Regions from separate parts of the Blastococcus sp. SYSU DS1024 genome, predicted to be linked through region 2. Evidence: predicted binding sites of a transcription regulator. Region 2 holds the regulator's gene; the other holds the start of a gene.
The links. The regulator LexA, encoded in region 2, represses DNA repair genes until DNA is damaged. The targets are predictions, from matches to a motif close to TCGAACANNTGTTCGA.
Positions count from the first base shown of each region.

Region 1: a site for LexA is predicted at 5,346-5,361, ahead of ACI79S_RS05305 (DUF222 domain-containing protein). Genes of this name have one in related genera too.

Region 1 is NZ_JBJHAA010000004.1:81,251-88,681, forward strand. Features, by position in the region: gene ACI79S_RS05275 (PQQ-dependent sugar dehydrogenase) at 1-680, shown strand, start outside; gene gatB (Asp-tRNA(Asn)/Glu-tRNA(Gln) amidotransferase subunit GatB) at 825-2,318, opposite strand; gene ACI79S_RS05285 (hypothetical protein) at 2,315-2,509, opposite strand; gene gatA (Asp-tRNA(Asn)/Glu-tRNA(Gln) amidotransferase subunit GatA) at 2,506-4,014, opposite strand; gene gatC (Asp-tRNA(Asn)/Glu-tRNA(Gln) amidotransferase subunit GatC) at 4,011-4,328, opposite strand; gene ACI79S_RS05300 (ACT domain-containing protein) at 4,549-5,223, shown strand; gene ACI79S_RS05305 (DUF222 domain-containing protein) at 5,471-7,431, shown strand, end outside.
Region 2 is NZ_JBJHAA010000014.1:38,913-46,343, forward strand. Features, by position in the region: gene dapF (diaminopimelate epimerase) at 1-488, shown strand, start outside; gene ACI79S_RS13780 (hypothetical protein) at 493-699, opposite strand; gene hflX (GTPase HflX) at 841-2,307, shown strand; gene ACI79S_RS13790 (phosphatase PAP2 family protein) at 2,366-3,088, shown strand; gene ACI79S_RS13795 (hypothetical protein) at 3,060-4,103, shown strand; gene lexA (transcriptional repressor LexA) at 4,107-4,874, opposite strand; gene ACI79S_RS13805 (LysM peptidoglycan-binding domain-containing protein) at 5,297-5,593, shown strand; gene ACI79S_RS13810 (hypothetical protein) at 5,718-6,470, shown strand; gene nrdR (transcriptional regulator NrdR) at 6,996-7,431, shown strand, end outside.

The DNA.
Region 1 (7,431 bases), on a different contig from region 2:
CCGCGACCGACAACCGCGTCGTCCGGTTCCCCATCGGGGGGACGCCGAACCCGGTGCTGACCGGCATCCCGCGCGGCGAGACGGGCAACGGCGGCGGCCTGCTCACCGGAGCCGACGGCCACCTCTACGTCGGCACCGGGGACGCCGGGGACCCGGCGCTCGCCGCCGACCCGGGCTCGCTGGCCGGCAAGGTGCTGCGCATCGACGTCTTCGGCCGGGCGGTCGGTGGGAGCAGCCCGGTGCACAGCAGGGGCTACCGCGACGTGACGGCGCTCTGCCAGGACCAGGAGCGGCTCTACGCCACCGACGAGTCCCGTCAGGGCCCCGACGAGGTCGACGTCGTCCAGGAAGGGGCGGACGGCGCACCGCTGCTGACGGTGCCGGCCGACGAGGGTGGCCTCGGCGGCTGCGCAGTGGCCAACGGAACGGTGTTCCTGGGCGCGCTCGACGGGCAGCGGGTGCACGTGATCACGCTCGACGAGGACGGCGTCCCGGTCGAGGGGGCCGCCGACGAGGTGCTCGGCGACCGCTACGGCCGGCTGCGCACCGTCGTCCTCGACCCCGAGGGCGCGCTCTGGGTGACGACGTCCAACCGCGACGGTCTCGGTGCCCCGGCCGACGACGACGACAAGGTGCTGCGGATCCGTCCCCCCGGCGGCCAGCCGAACTCCCCGCTGTGACACCGCGGTCCGCCGGACCGCACCGCTGTGACACCGCGGTCCTCCGGACCGCACCGCGGCCAGGAGCCGTCCCCCTGCTGACCTGAGCCGGATCCGTCGTCCCCGCCGGGAGCCCTCCGGGCCCCGCGCCGGGGACGACCCCGCTCAGGTCAGGCGCTCCTCCAGCATGCGCTTCACCGTGGCGGCATCGGCCTTGCCGCGCGTGGTCTTCATGACCGCGCCCACCAGCGCCCCGATCGCCTGCACCTTGCCGCCGCGCACCTTGTCGGCGACGTCGGGGTTGCCCTCGATGGCGGCCTCCACCGCGGCGACCAGCTCGTCGGACTCCCCCATCACCGCGAGGCCGCGGGACTCCACGACCGCCGCCGGACCACCCTCACCGGCCAGCACGCCGTCCAGCGCCTGGCGGGCCAGCTGGTCGTTGACCGTCCCGGCCTGGACCAGCCCCGCCAGCTCCGCCACCTGGCGCGGCGTGACCGGTAGCTCCGCCAGCTCGACACCGGCGTCGTTGGCCCGGCGGGCCAGCTCGCCCAGCCACCACTTGCGGGCGTCGGCCGGCGAGGCACCGGCCGTGACCGTCTCGGCGACCAGGTCGACGGCGCCCGCGTTGGCGATCCACGCCATCTCGGTGGCCGACAGGCCCCACTCCTCCTGCAGCCGGGTGCGGCGGGCGGCGGGGAGCTCGGGCAGCGCGGCGCGCAGGCCCTCGATCCACTCCTCGTCCGGGGCGAGCGGCACGAGGTCGGGCTCGGGGAAGTACCGGTAGTCGGTGGCCTCCTCCTTGCTGCGGCCCTCCGAGGTGCTGCCGGTGTCCTCGTGGAAGTGCCGGGTCTCCTGCACGATGCGCTCGCCGACGTCGAGGACTGCGGCCTGGCGGCGCATCTCGTAGCGGACGGCCCGCTCGACCGAGCGCAGCGAGTTCACGTTCTTGGTCTCGGTGCGGGTGCCCCACTCGAGGCTGCCGATCGGCGCGAGCGAGGTGTTGACGTCGCAGCGCAGGTTGCCCTGCTCCATGCGCACCTCGGAGACGCCGAGGGTCAGCAGGATCGCGCGCAGCTCGGTGACGTAGGCCCGGGCCACCTCGGGGGCCTTGGCGCCGGTCCCCGGGATCGGGCGGGTGACGATCTCAACCAGCGGGATGCCGGCGCGGTTGTAGTCGACCAGCGAGTGGTCGGCCCCGTGGATGCGCCCGGTGGCGCCACCGACGTGCAGGTTCTTGCCGGTGTCCTCCTCGATGTGGACGCGCTCGATCTCGACGCGGTAGGTCTCGCCGTCGACCTCGACGTCCAGGTGACCGGCCGTGCACAGCGGCTCGTCGTACTGGCTGGTCTGGAAGCCCTTGGGGATGTCCGGGTAGAAGTAGTTCTTCCGGGCGAAGCGCGACCACGAGGCGATCCGGCAGCCCAGGGCCAGCCCGATGCGGATGGTGGACTCGATGGCGGCGGCGTTGACCACCGGCAGCGAGCCGGGCAGGCCCAGGCAGACCGGGCAGGTCTGCGTGTTGGGCTCGGCGCCGAACGTGGTGGAGCAGCCGCAGAACATCTTCGACGCGGTGCCCAGCTCGACGTGGGTCTCCAGACCAATGACCGGCTCGTAGCGGGTCAGGACCTCGTCGAAGCCGACCAGGGTGTCGCTCATGAGGGGTTGTCCTCCTTCGGGGCGGCCGGACCCGGCTGCTGGCGGCCGGTCACCACGGCGCCGACGGCGGTCAGCACGCCGAGCACCAGGAAGACGGCGAAGACGGCACGGCCGGTGACGGCCCAGCCGACGATCCCGGCGAGGACGACGAAGGCGGTGAGGGCCCAGGCGGCCTTGAGCGGGCCGTTCACGCCGCACCGCCGATCGCGTCCAGCAGCGCGTGGCCGCGGGCCGCGTCCTGCGCGGTCTCCAGCGCGGCCGCCACCCGGTAGCAGCGGTCGTCGGCCAGGGCAGGCGCCATCACCTGGAACCCGACCGGCAGGCCCTCGGAGAGCCCGCACGGCACCGAGATGGCCGGGATGCCCGCGAGGCTGGCCGGCAGCGTGCACAGGTCGGCGGCGTACATGGCGATCGGGTCGTCCACCCGATCGCCCAGCGACCACGCGACGGTGGGGCTGGTCGGGCTGACCAGCACGTCGACGTCGTCCCACGCGGTGGTGAAGTCCCGCGTGATCAGGGTGCGCACCTTCTGGGCCTGCCCGTAGTAGGCGTCGTAGTAGCCGGCCGACAGCGCGTAGGTGCCGAGGATGATCCGGCGCTTCACCTCGGGGCCGAAGCCCTGCTCACGGGTCAGCGCCATGACCTCGTCGAGGTCGCGGCTGCCGTCGTCGCCGACCCGCAGGCCGTACCGGACGCCGTCGAAGCGGGCCAGGTTGGACGACGCCTCGCTCGGCGCGATCAGGTAGTACGCCGGCAGGGCGAGGTCGAACGCCGGGCAGGAGACCTGCCGGACCTCCGCGCCCATGCTCTCCAGCAGGGCCACCGCCTCCGCGACGCGTGCCAGCACCCCGGGCTCGTAGCCGTCGGTGTGCCCCTCCCCGCCGAGCTCGGTGACGACGCCGACGCGCAGGCCGGCCAGGTCGCCCTCGGCGCCGCGGCGCGCCGCCTCGGCGAGCACGGGCACCGGTGCGTCGATGCTCGTGGAGTCCAGCGGGTCGTGCCCGGCGATGGCCTCGTGCAGCAGCGCGGCGTCCAGCACCGTCCGCGTCATGGGGCCGGCCTGGTCGAGGCTGGAGGAGAACGCGATCAGCCCGTAGCGGGAGACCGACCCGTAGGTGGGCTTGTGGCCGACCAGCCCGGTGACGGCGGCCGGCTGGCGGATGGACCCGCCGGTGTCGGTGCCGATGGCCCACGGGGCCAGCCCCGCGGCGACCGCGGCAGAGGAGCCACCCGAGGAGCCACCCGGGACGCGGTCGGTGTCCCACGGGTTGCGGGTGAGCTGGTAGGCGGAGTTCTCGGTCGACGAGCCCATCGCGAACTCGTCCATGTTGGTCTTGCCGAGCAGCACGGTGCCGGCGGCCTTGAGCCGTGCCGCGAGCGTCGCGTCGTAGGGCGGCCGCCAGCCCTCGAGGATCTTGGAGCCGCTGGTGGTGGGCACCCCTTCGGTGACGACGACGTCCTTGAGGGCCAGGGGCACGCCGGCCAGCGGCCCGAGCTCGGCGCCGGCGGCGCGGGCGGCGTCGACCTGGCCGGCGGCCTGCAGCGCGGCCTCGGCGTCGACGTGCAGGTAGGCGCCGATCGCGGCGTCCTGGCCGCTGATCCGCTCGAGGTACGCGCGCGTCACCTCGACCGAGCTCACCTCGCCGGCCTGGAGCGCCTCGCTGAGGGCTGCGGCGCTGGTCGTCGTGATGTTCACGCCTCCTCCCCGAGGATCCGCGGGACCCGGAAGCGGTCGTCCTCCGCGGCGGGGGCACCGGCGAGGACGACGTCGCGGGGCAGGCTGGGCCGGGCGGCGTCGGGGCGCATGACGTTGGTCATGGGCACGGCGTGCGTGGTCGGGGCGACCTCGGCGACGTCGGCCTTGCCGACCTGGGCCACGGCGTCCAGCACGGCGGCGAGCTGGCCGGCGAAGAGGTCCAGCTCCTCGTCGCTCACCGCGAGCCGGGACAGGTGCGCCAGGTGGGCCACCTCGTCACGGGTCAGTCGACCCTTCGGGGAGGGGGTGCTCATGCTGCGGCGGAACTCCACTTCGGCGGTGCCCGGCGGCCCGCTCTCGGCCCGGGGCGTGACCGGGCCACTCTACGTGGGGGCCCTCGGAGGCCGGTCAGCGTGAGAGGCTCACCCCGATCGCGATCGACGGAGATCGAACAAGGACCCCCTTCTCCCCACCGCTCGCAGGCTCGCGGCGGGCCCCGGAAGGGGGCCATGGGGCCCATGACCCGGAGGAACCGTGTCCTATCTCCTGCGCCTCGTGCTGCCCGACCGTCCCGGCATCCTCGGTGCAGTGGCGACCGCGCTGGGCACCGCGGGCATCGACATCGTCTCGCTGGACGTGCTCGAGCGGGGCAACGGCATCGCGGTCGACGACGTCGTCGTGGACCTGCCGGGCGACCGGTTGCCCGACAGCCTCATCACCGTGGCGCAGGCGGTCGAGGGCGTGCGGGTGGAGTCGCTGCGCCCGTTCGCCGGGCCGCTGGACACCCACCGCGAACTGGACCTGCTGGATGCGCTCACCCGCGGCGATCGCCCGCCGACCGAGCTGCTGACCGCGTCGTTGCCGCGGGTGTTCCACAGCGGCTGGGCGGTGATCCTCGACGACTCGGGGCAACCGGCCCCGCTGGCCGAGGGTGCGGTGCTCGCGGCCTCGGATGCGGCGCCGGCCTTTCCCGGCCTCACCCTGCCGTGGCTGCCGCTGGACGGCCCGCGACTGCTGCCCAGCGACGGGCCCTGGCTGCCCGAGCGCTGGCAGGAGATGGCCATCGAGATGATGGCCGTGCCCTACGGCGCCGGTCGGGCCATCGTGCTCGGCCGCTCCGGCGGCCCCGCCTTCCGCCGGTCGGAACTGCTCCGCCTGGCCCACTTCACCGGGATCGCGACGACGGTGGCCCACCTGCCGCCCACCTGACATCGCTCTTCCCACCACCTCCTCCAGAGCCCGGGTCCGACCCCTTGCCGCGTGCACACTGACGCCGCCCCCAGCCCGCTGACCTGCGGAGATGAGTTCCCACGCCTTGCGGCGACTCGTCCTCGAACATATGATCGAACACATGGTGGAGAGTGCGACGCGGATGGCTGCGGAGTCCGCAGCCGTCGGCGACCGCGCTGCGTCGGTCGCACCACCGGCCGGATGGGCCACCGGTCCGCTGGGTGCTGTGCAGGCAGCGGACCGGGAGATCGCCCGCCAGACCGCACTGCGCGCCCGGGCGATCGCCGAGTTCGCCGCCACCCGTCCGGCCTCGGCCGATCGTCCGGCGGGCCAGCCGGGGGCCATGAGCGAGGAGCGCCGAGCCGCCCGGGCGGAGGTGCTGGCCGATGTCAGCGAGTGGGCGGCGCAGGAGCTGGTGGTGGCCCTGTCGATCTCCACCCAGGCGGCCGAGCAGCTGCTGACGCGATCGCTGACGCTGGTGCACCGGCTCCCGGCGACGTTGGCCGCGCTGGAGCGCGGGGAACTCCACCCGGGGCACCTCTGGCCGATGCTCGAGCGGGTCGCGCCGATCGCCGACGCGGCGAAGCGAGCCGCCGTGGAGCGCGAGCTGCTCCGGTGGATGGCCGGCCGGGTGACCACACCGGCGCAGCTCGGCGCCAAGGCGCGCCGGCTCGGCCTGGCCCGGGATGCAGGCGACGAAGCGGCCCGGCTCGCCGCGTCCCTGCGCGAGCGAGGCGTCTCCGTCCGACCCGATCGGCGCGAGGGCATGGCGATGCTCGGCGCCCTGCTCACGGTGCCCGAGGCGCAGGCGCTGCTGGATGCGCTGGGCCGGTACGCCGACGTCCTTGACGGCCCGGACGATCGCAGGACGCGCGGTCAGAAGATGGCCGACTGCCTGCTCGACCTGGTGCTCCGGCCGGAGGAGAACGACCTCCCCGCCGTTCAGGCGCAGCTGACGGTCGTCGCGGGCGTGCGAGCCCTGCTCGGCGGGGACGCCCTCGGCGAGATCGGTGGTGAGCCGGTGCCCGCCGAGGTGGTGCGTGCCCTCGCCCGCGCCCTGGGCCTGCTGCCCGGGTCGGCGCCGGATCCCTGCGCCGAGGGCGCCACGACGGCCGTGGCCGGCCACTCGCCGACAGGAGATCGCCGGGCCGACAGCCGGCCGGAGGACGTCCACGGCACCGACTCCCGACCCGATGACGTCTGCCCCACCGACGCCTGGCCGCTGGACACCTGGGCCATGGAGTGGCGGGAGGCCGACGAGCGGTGGTGGGCGGAGGTCGAGGCCCGCGCTCTCCGGGGCGAATGGGACGGTGCGGACCACACCCCGGAGAACGAGCTCCTTCGGCGGTGGGCCGAGGAGGCACCCTTCGAGGCCTGGCTCGAAGCAGCCGGGGCGTTCTCCGATCCGGCGCCAGATCCCGACCCTGGAGCGGACGGGTCCCCCGATCCCGACCTCGGACCGCCGGAACCGCTTCGCGGCCCCGATCCCAGCCGTGACCCGGAACGCGACCCCGGCCCGGAGGTCGGACGAAGGACGGGCGACGGCGACGGCGACGGCGACGGCGACGGCGACGGATCCTCTCGCTGGGCCACCGCGCACGGTTCCCTGCAGGCTGCCGCGGGCGCCCTGCTCGGCCTCGACCGGGCGATCGGTCACGCCCGCCGGGTGGTGGCCGACGCCCAGCGCGCCGACCGCGAGGACGAGAGCGCGTGGCTGCGCAGCGCCGCCGGCCGGATCACACGTGCGCCGAGCGATCTCGAGGCCTGCGCCGAGGCCGGGGAGAGCCGCCGGGAGGCCCTGGCCGCGCTGCTCGATGCCAGCGGCGGCGGGGCGCTGGTCGACCGGCCGCGGATCGCGGTGGTCGACGAGCTCACCGGCGCGCTGCTCGCGCTCACCGACGGCCGGGAGCTCCGCCGCCTGGCCCACTGCGGCGACGCCGCCTGCCGCCGCGCGCCGGGCCGGTGCGACCACGACCTGAGCGACCGCCCCGGTCTCGGCCCGCCGCCGGCGAGCGACGGGTACCGCCCCGGCGCCGCACTCGACCGGTTCCTGCGCGCCAGGGATCGCCGCTGCCGCTTTCCGGGCTGCCGTCGCCCTGTCCCCCGGGGCGGTGAGCTGGACCATCACAGGCCCTACCCCGACGGACCGACCAGCGCGACCAACCTCACCGGCTTCTGCACCGGCCA
Region 2 (7,431 bases):
GGGTGGGAGCCGGTGCCGACGGCGGCTACTGGGTCGACATGGGCCCCGCCCGCCCGTTCGGCGAGGGCGAGGCGCAGCTCGACGGCCGGGCCTTCGCCGGCCTCGCCGTCAGCATGGGCAACCCCCACCTGGCCTGCCTGACCGACGTGCCCGTCGAGCAGCTGGACCTGACCGGCACTCCGGCGTTCGACCCGGCGCTGTTCCCGGAGGGCGTCAACGTCGAGCTGGTGAACGTCCTCGAGCCGGGTGCCCACGTGCGGCTGCGGGTCAGCGAACGCGGGGTGGGCGAGACGCGGTCGTGCGGCACCGGCGCCTGCGCGGCGGCCTACGCGGCCCTGCGAGCGGCGGGCGCCGACGAGGGCACGGTCGTCGTGGACGTCCCCGGGGGCCGCCTGTCGGTGCAGGTGACCCCCGGGACGACGGTCCTCAGCGGTCCGGCCGTCCTGGTGTCGGCCGGCACGCTGTGCCCGGAGTGGCTCCGGGCCTGAGGCGTCAGCGGCGGTCGTCGTCGGGCGGCACGGGGACCATCGCGTCGTCGTCGCCGGTGGCCGGAGGGGTGGGTGGCGCCCCCCGGCCGCTGTCCTGGTCCGCCCCTGCGCCCATCGGGTTGCGCGGCGGGCCGCCGATGCCCTCGGGGTCCCGGCCCGGGTCGTCCAGCTCGCTGTTCGAACCCAGTCGGCTCGATCCGCTCTCGCTCATCGGTTCCTCCTCCGTGCGTCGCGTTCGTCCCGCAGGCCCTACCCCTGCCGCCGATCGGGATGCATCGGGGGCGGCGATGCGTTGTACCGGGCGATGACATCTCAGGTGCTTTCCACGCAGGACCGTGCCACGCTGGACACGATGACGACCGCCCCCGATGCCCTGCCCGTCGACGAGCAGGCCGACCTCGACGACACCCGCCCCGCGCCCGCCGGGCAGTGGGACGAGGCCGACGACACCACCGGCTCCTACGCGCTCGAGGCGCGCGGTGCCCTGCGCCGGGTGGCCGGCCTCTCCACCGAACTCGCCGACGTCACCGAGGTCGAGTACCGGCAGCTGCGACTCGAGCGGGTCGTGCTCGTCGGCGTCTGGACCGAGGGCACCCAGGCCGACGCCGACCGCTCGCTGGCCGAGCTGGCCGCCCTGGCCGAGACGGCGGGCTCGCAGGTGCTCGAGGCGGTCAGCCAGCGGCGCGACAAGCCCGACGCCGCCACCTACGTCGGCTCGGGCAAGGCCAACGAGATCCGCGACATCGTCGCCGCGACCGGCGCCGACACCGTCATCTGCGACGGTGAGCTCACCCCTGGCCAGCTCAACCAGCTGGAGAAGGTGCTCAAGGTGAAGGTCGTCGACCGGACGGCGCTGATCCTCGACATCTTCGCCCAGCACGCCACCAGCCGGGAGGGCAAGGCCCAGGTCGAGCTGGCGCAGATGCAGTACATGCTGCCGCGCCTGCGCGGCTGGGGTGAGTCGCTCTCCCGCCAGGCCGGTGGCCGCGTCGCCGGTGGTGGCGGTATCGGTACCCGCGGTCCTGGTGAGACGAAGATCGAGACCGACCGGCGGCGTATCCGCGCCCGGGTGAGCAAGCTGCGTCGCGAGATCGCCGGTATGGCCACCGCGCGGGCCACGCAGCGGTCCAGCCGCGGCCGCAACGCGGTGCCGAGCGTGGCCATCGCCGGGTACACGAACGCCGGCAAGTCCAGCCTGCTCAACCAGCTCACGGGCGCCGGCGTGCTCGTGGAGAACGCGCTGTTCGCCACCCTGGACCCGACGGTCCGCCGGGCGGAGTCGCCGGACGGCCGGGAGTACACGCTGACCGACACCGTCGGCTTCGTGCGCCACCTGCCGCACCAGCTCGTGGACGCGTTCCGCTCCACCCTGGAGGAGGTCGCCGCGGCCGATCTGCTGCTGCACGTCGTCGACGGCTCCGACCCCGACCCGCTGGGCCAGATCGACGCCGTCCACGTCGTGCTGAACGAGATCGACGCGTCGGCGGTCCCCGAGGTGATCGTCGTCAACAAGGTCGACGCGATGAGCGAGGAGGACATCCTCACGCTCCGCCAGGCCCTGCCGGGCGCCGTCTGGGTGTCGGCGCGGACCGGCGCCGGCATGGACGCGCTGCGCCGGCTCGTGGCCGAGCGGCTGCCGCACCCGGACGTCGACGTCGACGTGCTGGTGCCCTACGACCGGGGGGACCTGGTGTCCCGCGTGCACCGTGACGGCGAGGTGCTCGGCGAGGTGCACGAGGCCGGCGGGACCCGCCTGACCGCCCGGGTCGACGGCGCTCTCGCGGCGGTGCTCGAGGAGTTCGCGGTCCCGGTCGGCTGAGCGGGATCGGTCGGCCTGCGCTGATCACGATCCGGTCACGGCCCGGTACCGTGGCGGCGTGACCAGGGGAGCCGTGCAGGCGACGGAGGCACCGCGGGCTGCGCCCGTGGTCCCCGTCGGCCGGCCGCCGTGGTGGCTGGTCGCCGCGGCTCTGCTGGTCACGCTGCTCATCACCGCCGACCTGCTCGCCCACGGCCCGTCCGAGCGGCTGGACCTCCGGGTGTCCGAGATCGTGAGCGACTGGGGCCTGCGGGACACGCCGGGATACCCGGCGGTGTGGGTGGTCACCCAGCTCGGGGGGCGCGTGACCATCCTGGTCGTGCTCGCCGGCCTGGTCGGCTACCTGATCTGGCGGCGCGGCACCTGGCTGCCTGCCGTCCGCGTGGTGCTGGCTCTCGGAGTGCTGACCGCCGGGGTCTACGCGATCAAGCACGGGGTCGGGCGCACCGCGCCGGCGTTCCCCGGTTCCTACTTCTTCCACCCCGACGGTGCCTCCTTCCCCTCAGGGCACGTCGCCAACGCGGTGCTCATGTGGGGGGTGGCCCGCTGGCAGGCCGTCGAGTACGGGCTCCCGCCGGCGGTCCAGCGGACCTTCTGGTGGCTGAGCGTCGTCGGGCCGGTGGCCACCGGCGTGGCGATGGTCTCGCTGGACTTCCACTGGGTCACCGACGCGGTCGTGGGAGCCGCCGTCGGGATCGTGCTCCTGGGCGTGGTTCATGCACTGGACGCTATGGTTCTGTCACGCTGGGTACGTGCCCGAGCAGGCCGAGCGAATCCCTAGCCGCGCCCGGCGGCGGCGGCTCGCCGTCGCGAGCGCCCTGACCGGCGCCCTGGCCGTGCTCGTCCCCGCTCCGGCGTCGGCGGAAGAGGCGGCGCCGGAGGTCCGCTGCGCCATCACCGACCCGCGACTCGCCGAGCTCTCCGGCCTGGTGGTCGTGGGGGATCAGATGCTCGCCCTCAACGACGGCGGCGAGCAGGTCGCGGTCCACGGCCTGGACTCCTCGTGCGCGGTGGTCGACGTCCAGACCGGGACGGCCGACCCGTTCGACCCCGAGGACCTCGGGGTGGCGCCCGACGGGAGCGTGTGGGTGGCCGACATCGGCGACAACGGCGCCGTCCGCCCGACCGTGGCGCTGCACGTGCTGCGGCCCGACGGCACGACGGCGCTGCACCGGCTGACCTACCCCGACGGCGCGCACGACGCCGAGGCGCTGCTCCTGGCTCCGGACGGAACGCCGTACCTCGTGACCAAGGAGGTGCTCGGCTCCAGCGGGGTCTACCGGCCCACCGCCGCGCTCGTGGACGGCGGCACGGTGCCGATGGAGCGGGTGGGCACGGTCAACGTCACCCTCACCGGAACTCCGGGCGGCCCCGTGGGCCGAGCGGGGCAGCTGCTGGTCACCGGAGGAGCGGTCGCGGGCGACGGGAGCGCACTGGCGCTGCGCACCTACACGGACGCCTACGTGTGGCCGCTGGCCGGCTCGGACGTGCCCGGTGCGCTGGCCGGCGAACCGGTGCGGGTGGCGCTCCCCGAGTCGCCGCAGGGCGAAGCCATCAGCTTCGCCGCCGACAGCCGGGCGCTGGTGGTCGCCAGCGAAGGCCTGCCCAGCGCCGTCACCGTGGTTCCGCTGCCGACCGGGGCCGCCGCCGCGAGCGCGCCCCCCGAAGGTGATCCGCTGCCGTCGTTCGCCGAGCTCACCCGCTCGGACCGTTCACCCATCGCCGCGGCCCTGATCGCCGCCACCGTCGCCACCGTCGTGGTCTGGCTGGGCGGCAGGTTGCGCCGCCGACCCTGAGGGTCAGACGCGACGCAGGACCGACACCACCCGCCCGAGGATCGTCGCCTCGTCGCCGGGGATCGGCTCGTAGGCCGGGTTGTGCGGCAGCAGCCACACGTGACCGTCCCGGCGCTTGTACGTCTTCACCGTCGCCTCGCCGTCGATCATCGCCGCCACGATCTCGCCGTTCTCGGCGGTCGGCTGCTGGCGGACGACGACCCAGTCGCCGTCACAGATGGCGGCCTCGACCATCGAGTCGCCGGCCACCTTCAGCATGAAGACGGTTCCCTCGCCGACCAGCTCGCGCGGCAGCGGGAAGACGTCCTCCACCGCCTGCTCGGCGAGCACCGGACCACCGGCGGCGATCCGGCCGACGAGCGGGACGTAGGCGGGCGCGGCTGCCTGCACTCCGTCGCCGAGCACGGGCGGCTCGACCTGTGCGGCGCTGGGCCGGCCGGCATCCCCGGGCAGTCGCACGTCCAAGGCGCGCGGCCGGTTGGGGTCGCGCCGCAGCCAGCCCTTCTTCTGCAGCACCGCGAGCTGGTGCGCGACCGAGGACGCCGAGGACAGCCCCACGGCCTCACCGATCTCGCGCACCGACGGGGGGTAGCCCCGCCGGTCGATCGAGTCGCGGATCACCTCGAGGACCCGCCGCTGCCGCTGGGTCAGCCCGTCCCCATCGGCCGCGCGGTCGGGAAAGGCCCGCACCGACGCCGAACCGTCCGCCGCCCCCGGGGTCGCGCCCGCGGTGCCGCCCCGGTTGCCGGACGTCCTGCTCGAGTCCGCCACGTCTCCTCCTCGCCGGCTGCCCCGCGCAGCTCTCGACCCTCGTCGTCGGGGGAACGGTAGCGCCGATCGCCGACCACTTCAAACAGGTGTTCGAAACTTTCCCGTGTCGCACCACTTCTGTCGGCCCCATCCGGTAGACATCGGACAGGCGTTCGAATCGAACACACGTTCGGGTCCGGCGGGTGCCGGCCAGGAGGGCTGAACACATGACGAGCAGCGCGGCACTACAGGTCCGTGGAGAGGTGCCGGTCGGCCCGGGGGAGCGGTGTGCCGGTCCGCCACCCGCCCGGCACCTCCGGGTGCTCCCGCCGCCTCGCTCCTACGCGGAGACGGCCGGGCCCCGGCCCGCGCCGGCTCTCGCGGGCGCGAACGACCTGCGGGCCGCCGCGGAGCGACCGCCCGCCCGTGGTGGTCGGGCACGGGTGGAGCCGCCACCGCTCCGGTTGACCGCGCGCGGTCGCCGTCTGCTGGTGGTCCTCGCCCTCCTGCTCGCCGTGGGTGCGCTCGCCGTCGGCGAGGCGGTCCTCGGGGAGGCAGGTGGCGGGTTGGAGCTCATGGGGACGACGAAGGTGATCGTCGAGCCGGGCGACACGCTCTGGTCGATCGCCGGTGCGGCCGCCGACGGGCGCGACGTCCGCGACGTCGTCGTCGACATCCAGCGGCTGAACGGGCTCGACACCGCAGCGATCACCCCAGGTCAGGTCCTCGTGCTGCCCTGACGTCCCTGCGGGCTCGGCGCGAGCGCGTGACGGCAAGGTGTTCACAAGGCGACCCTGCGACTTCGTCAACCCTCAGTGCAGGCGCGTTCACCGTGCGTGCTCGTCGGCCACATACGGTTCGCCCGTGTCCAGCGTCATGGAGAACCGCGCCGCGGTGTTCGCCACTCGTCCCCAGGCCGTCGAGGTGCACCAGGCGGGTGCCTGGTGCGCGGGGGAGCTGCTGGGGTGGCGGCACGACGATTCCGGCGCGTGCCAGATGTGGGTGCGGGTCGTCGTCGACGGCGTGGAGGAGACGCTCTGGACCGAGCTGGCGGACCTGCGGCTTCCGGAGCCGCCGGTCGTCGACGCGCCCCCGGTGACGCAGGCGATGCCCGCCCCGCCGTCGGTGGCACCGCTCCAGCAGGGTCCGTCGACCGACGTGGAGGCGACCGCCAGCCTGCCGCTGGTGCGCGACAGCCGCGAGCCGCGGGCCGGCTCCCACCGGTCGGGCGGTCGCCGGCGAGCGCCGGAGAGCGACGCCGCGCGGGGCGCGCCGGCGTCCTCGGTGCCGGTTCCTTCCCCGGGTCGGCACCGCGCTCCGACCACTGCGCCCGGCCCGGTCGTGGGCCGGCACCGCGCCGCCGACACCGAGCTCTTCCCGGCCGTCGTCGAGAGCGCGCCGGGTGCGCCGTCCCCAGCCCGTGACGAGCGGCCGCGGGGCGGTGGCTGGTCGGTGCCTGCGGCCCGCGCTGCGAGCCCGGTCGAGACCGGCTCCGCCGCGGGGGGCTGGGCCCCGCCGGCCGACCTCGAGCAGGATCTCCTGACCCGACCGATGCGGCTGAGCGACCAGATCCCGCACTCGCGGCGGCCCCGGGTGGGCGGCTCGGTCAGCGCCTGATCGTCGTTCGGCGGTCCTGGCTGGGCCCGCCCGCGGGGGCTCGGCACTGCTGTCGTGTGCCCGCCGGGCCGCCGGTCGGGCGGTGGGCGCCTCCTGCGCCGAAGGGTGTGCGCCGATGCGCCGCCCTGGGGGCCAGAACCGCGCATCGGCGCACAGCCTCGTCGAGCCGAGCGCCCCTCGGTCGTTCCCGCGGGGGGCCGGGGCGGCAGCGGAGCGCCGCGGTCGCCCCTGTCCGGGTGGGGCCCGGGGGCGAGGTTTCGGCGCGTCGTCGCGGCGTGTCCTGTGACAGCTGGGGACCGCTGTTCCACCTGCGCACGGCCGTGTCGGGGTGGAACACGCCGACGGAAGGATCACTTGCACATCTTGTGTGGGCCGTCCTAGGGTTCCCCTACATCTAGTAGTTACAGAGCTGTAAGCCTGTCCACAGGCTGGTCCTCAGGTTGTCCCCGGCGCATCCACCGGATGTCCCCAGGGGGTTGCACAGCCGGCCGGTGGCGGGCGCGGCGCGAAGGGAGGTGAACCACCGTGCGTTGCCCGTTCTGCCACAACGCCGACAGCCGGGTCATCGACTCGCGGGAGGCCGACGAGGGCGCCACCACCCGGCGTCGTCGTTCCTGTCCCGCGTGCGGGCGGCGGTTCACCACCGTCGAGGAGGCGGTGCTCGCCGTCGTCAAGCGCAACGGCGTCAGCGAGCCGTTCAACCGCAGCAAGGTGGTGGCCGGCGTCCGGCGGGCCTGCCAGGGCCGGCCCGTCGACGAGGACCAGCTCAAGCTCCTCGCCCAGCAGGTGGAGGACAGCATCCGCGCCAGCGGCGCGGCGGAGGTGCCGAGCCACGAGGTCGGCCTGGCCATCCTCGGCCCGCTGCGCGAGCTGGACGAGGTGGCCTACCTCCGGTTCGCCAGCGTCTACCGCTCCTTCACCTCGGTGGCCGACTTCGAGCGGGAGATCGCCGAGCTGAAGG